One region of the Paenibacillus sp. Cedars genome, then DNA from elsewhere that is predicted to be linked to it. Evidence: riboswitches for the same ligand, from Rfam matches in the RefSeq annotation. Region 1 holds a riboswitch; the other holds the start of a gene.

Region 1 (2,203 bases):
TGCGCCGACTCCGTCCGAAAGCGGGTCGCGCCCGCACCGACCGGGTCCAATAGAACCGGTACGCCATGGGCATTCGCCGATTGCCCGGCGGTAATCATCGCGTCTACCAGCTCGCGGTTCAGCGTGCCGATGTTTAGCACCACGGCACCCGCGATGGCAGCCATATCCGCCACTTCCTCCGGCGCATATACCATTACCGGCGACGCGCCCAGCGCGTACAAGCCGTTAGCCGTAAAATTCGTAACCACCACGTTTGTCATATTGTGAACGAGGGGGCTCGTCTGCTGTACCTTGCTCAAAAGCGCCGAAACCTCTTTTTCCCATATATTCATATGAAATCAGCCTCTCTTATCTATGCTAGATCGTTACAGACACTACTCTTTACAGCACCGCAGCCTGCATCTGCACCGGCCACTCCTCCTGCTTGTAAGCCATGTCCCAGAACATGTACTCCAACTGGCAGCTCAGCATAAAATGCTCCGTCATCCGCTCCCGCTCCGCCGCTGTGGCGCTTTCCGCCCACAGGTCGACACCGTTACAAAACTTCGCCGTCGCCTCTTCCCCGCGGTTGCCGTAAAAATAAATCCAGTCATAGAACGGGTGAGATTCATCCGGCTTCACTTCATCCAGCAGCTTGCGGCCAATCTCCAGATACGTCCAGGGACATGGCAGCAGCACTGCCATAATCTCGCCAAGACTGCCCTCATGCGCCACCGTCAACATGTGACGGATATAATGATGCGCGGATGGCGCAAGCGGATACCCCTGAAGCTCCTCGTAGGTCACCCCTGCGGCAGCGCAAAAGTTCTGATGCGGATGAATCTCGCTATTCAGAATAAAAGAAATCTGTTCATTAAAAGTCGCAATCTCATTCCTGCTGGTAGATTTGGATATGGCGATGCCATAAATCCGCATGTAGGCGTTTAAATACTCAAAATCCTGCTTCACATAGTGAATCAGTTGTTCCCTCGATAATGTTCCTGCAGCAATCCCTCTCACAAAGGGATGATCAAAAATCGCTTGAAAAATGCCATCCGACTGCCTGCGAAGCTCTTGCGTGAAACTCATACTTATCCCCACCTCTCATGAATTGAAAAGCAGGAAGTCCGGTTACGCACACAGCCTTCAAGGCAACGCTAAAAAGCCGCCCCCGAAAACTGGAGCGGCTTCGTCAACAAGCCCGGGTACGATAGAAAAACGTACCGAGGCCTTATATACGAAGGCTCCACTTTCCTACGCTAGTACGAACTAGATCAGGTTCAAAGGGTCCAAGATACACTCTTGTCTCAGCCGCCAACGGCTCCCCTAGTGGACTTCCTATTCTTTTGTCTATTACTGTACATAGGTTTTTGGATGGTGTCAAACGTTAACCGTTGGTTAACGAAATTCTTATGCACGAACCTGTGCAATATCAGGTGAGCTCGTTGTTGAGCGATTTAGCGAAGGATTTTGGATAGATAATCTGCACCAGGGCCAAGGGAAGAAACGGAGTCAATGTTAGGACACCGCATCGTACCAGAATAGCCATGTTCGCATAAAAACTGATCTCGATACACTGAAACACAGACGCTTCAAAGGCATATCCCCATAATGAGTACATCCGAGCAATTCAAATACATGATTTGAAGAGGAGCCTATTGATGACGAACCAATCGAAAGCTGTTAAACCCATTCCGGATGGCTGCACCTTCGTAACGCAGTCTCAAGAAATTCCGCTGTGCTGAAATGGTGGTAGTCGTGATGGTTATGGGTGTGGGTGTGGGTGTGGGCACAATCAACTCACTTGGGTCTACGGTAATACTCCGGGGGTTTGTGATGGTTATGGGTGTGGTTATGGGCACAATCAACTCACCTGGATCTACGATAATACCGGGGGTTTGTGATGGTTATGATGGTTATGATGGTTATGATGGTTGTGATTGTTGTGGGCATGCTGCTCTTGGGGCTAACGGACAGAGGATACGTTATTTTCCTAGAAAAGTGTTACTTTTGAGATTAACGGACATGAGATGCGTTATTTGTGATATGAGTCGGTAAATTAGCTGTTTTATGAGGAAATAAGGAATCCTGAGTCCGTTAGATTCAAAAAAGGGACTAAATGAGGCAAATAGCGGATCTGATGTCCTTTAATATGTCGAAGACATCGCCAAGAGCCAAGGTTACTGTGAAATAGTGGTATTGGCGCAGCAGAGCTCACGCCCAT
Region 2 (2,203 bases), 480 kb from region 1:
GGCTGACCCGGATTAAATACACGGAGGCGGCCATAGGAGCAATAATGACTAGCACACGCTGAAGCGATAAAGCATCAGGCATCCACAGAACAGTCATTATCTGAATAAATGCATATATAATGGCGAGTCGAATCCACAGATGATCTGCTGGAGTTGGACTCATAAGCACTCCCCCTTGGCAAAAAGGTAAGCTTGTACACGATGGATGATTTAGGTCTTTTGAATTAAGCTCTCTATTCCTCATGATACTTTTTACCCATCCAAAAGTAAAGACGAGGAAATCAAAGAAAAATCATCTATCCGGCACATCGCTAGAAGATCTATATAATGAAGTTTTTCTACTGGACGGGTGTACTTCAAATGCAAGGACTACACTCAATTAAACACGTGAAAACCTGAAAAGTTACTATATCAATCACCTACTTGACGTATAGGAATCATATGATATTATTCTTCATATCTTATACGAACCGGAAAGGGTGTATGGCAGTGTCACAGAAACGATTGGATCATGTTGGTATTGTAGTCCGAAACCTGGAAGCCACGATAGCGTTTTACACGTCGGTAGTCGGCCTTGAACTAAAGAATCGCCTGACTCATACCAATGGGGTCATTCAACTCGCGTTCCTCGGATTTAATGGAAGTGACGAAACGGAAGTCGAACTTATCCAGGGTTACAGCGACTCGCTGCCTTCGGAAGGAACGGTGCACCATTTTGCAGTCAGTACGGATGATATTGAAGAAGAGTATGCACGCGTCCAAGGACTTGAAGTTCCTCATCTGGACGAGGAAATCGTCACTCTCCCGAACGGCTACCGTTATTTCTTCGTGCATGGTCCCGAAGGGGAATGGATCGAGTTCTTCCAGCGTTAACCCGCACGCAGCACGGTATCCAACATTTCATCTCTTAAAATGTTCATATGCTGAACTCTTGGGCTGCCTAAACGCGGTTCCCTACATAAGGCCTGTCCTGTTCATGACCTTTTTCGAAAACTAGACAGGTCTTGGTGTTAGGACTATAATAACGGATGTACTGATCGAAACTTCATAAATATCGGGGGAGCTGGAATTTAGCCGGCTGAGAGTGTATCCGCTTTGATACTGACCCTTACACCTGATCTGGGTAATGCCAGCGTAGGAAGCCAATGTTTGCGGCAGCCATATTTGCCGTACTATACACTTACGCCGTCATGCGTCCTGAGATTATCGGGGCGTTTTTTTTGTGGAGTTACGAGGTAATAGAAATAGAACTCATAAGGAGAGAAGACACGATGAAGAAGGGAAGATGGGTCCCCCTGCTTCTCGCTTGTGTCCTGCTGATGGTTGCGGCCGGATGCGGTACAGGCGGACAGAACAAGAACACAGGCGCTGAAGGAGAAGACGCCAAGAGTCCTGGGAAACTCCGTGACGTGCAGCTGATGCTCGATTGGTCCGCCAATACCAATCACACGGGTCTGTATGCAGCGAAGGAGCTCGGATATTATGAGGAGGAAGGGCTCAACGTCCAGATCGTCCAGCCGGGAGCCGGTGGAACGGATACGCTGGTCGCATCCGGTAACGTGCCGTTCGGCATCAGCTATCAGGAAGGGGTAACCCTCGCCAGAACGCAAGGCTTGCCGCTCGTCTCCATTGCGGCGATCATTCAGCATAATACATCCGGCTTTGCCGCTCCCAAGGACAAAGGGATCGTGAAGGCTGGAGATTTCGAAGGTAAATCCTATGGCGGCTGGGGCTCCCCCGTTGAGGAAGCTGTCATGAAATCCATCATGGAGATCGACGGTGCCGATGTCAGCAAAGTTAATATGGTCAACATGGGCGATGCCGATTATTTTACTGCCGTCAAACGCGACATTGATTTCGCCTGGATATTCTACGCCTGGACGGGCATCGAAGCCGAGCTCCGCAATGAGCCGCTTGATATGATCTATGTGAAGGACTACTCTGACCAGCTCGATTATTACACGCCGGTCATCGTGACCAACGAGAAGCTGATCCAAGAGGACCCTGAGCTTGTCAAAGCCTTCATGCGGGCTACTTCCAAAGGATACAACCATGCTATTGAGCATCCTGAGGATGCAGCAGCGCTGCTCTCGAAGGCCGTGCCTGATCTGGATGCCGAGCTGGTTCTGGCCAGCCAGAAATGGCTGAGTCCCCGCTATCAGGATGATGCGCCTCGTTGGGGTGAACAGAAAGCCGAAGTATG

What was found. Region 1 has a riboswitch for thiamine pyrophosphate ahead of tenA (thiaminase II). Riboswitches for the same ligand answer to the same signal wherever they lie in the genome.
Region 2: it holds a riboswitch for thiamine pyrophosphate, as region 1 does, so the genes downstream of both, B9D94_RS25655 (ABC transporter substrate-binding protein) here and tenA (thiaminase II) in region 1, are expected to answer to the same signal.

What each region holds. Positions count from the first base shown of each region.
Region 1 covers NZ_CP020866.1:4,761,454-4,763,656, forward strand. The annotation lists gene thiM (hydroxyethylthiazole kinase) at 1-332, opposite strand, end outside; gene tenA (thiaminase II) at 382-1,068, opposite strand; TPP riboswitch at 1,214-1,317, opposite strand.
Region 2 covers NZ_CP020866.1:5,242,411-5,244,613, forward strand. The annotation lists gene B9D94_RS25645 (GGDEF domain-containing protein) at 1-163, opposite strand, end outside; gene B9D94_RS25650 (VOC family protein) at 484-873, shown strand; TPP riboswitch at 1,047-1,158, shown strand; gene B9D94_RS25655 (ABC transporter substrate-binding protein) at 1,272-2,203, shown strand, end outside.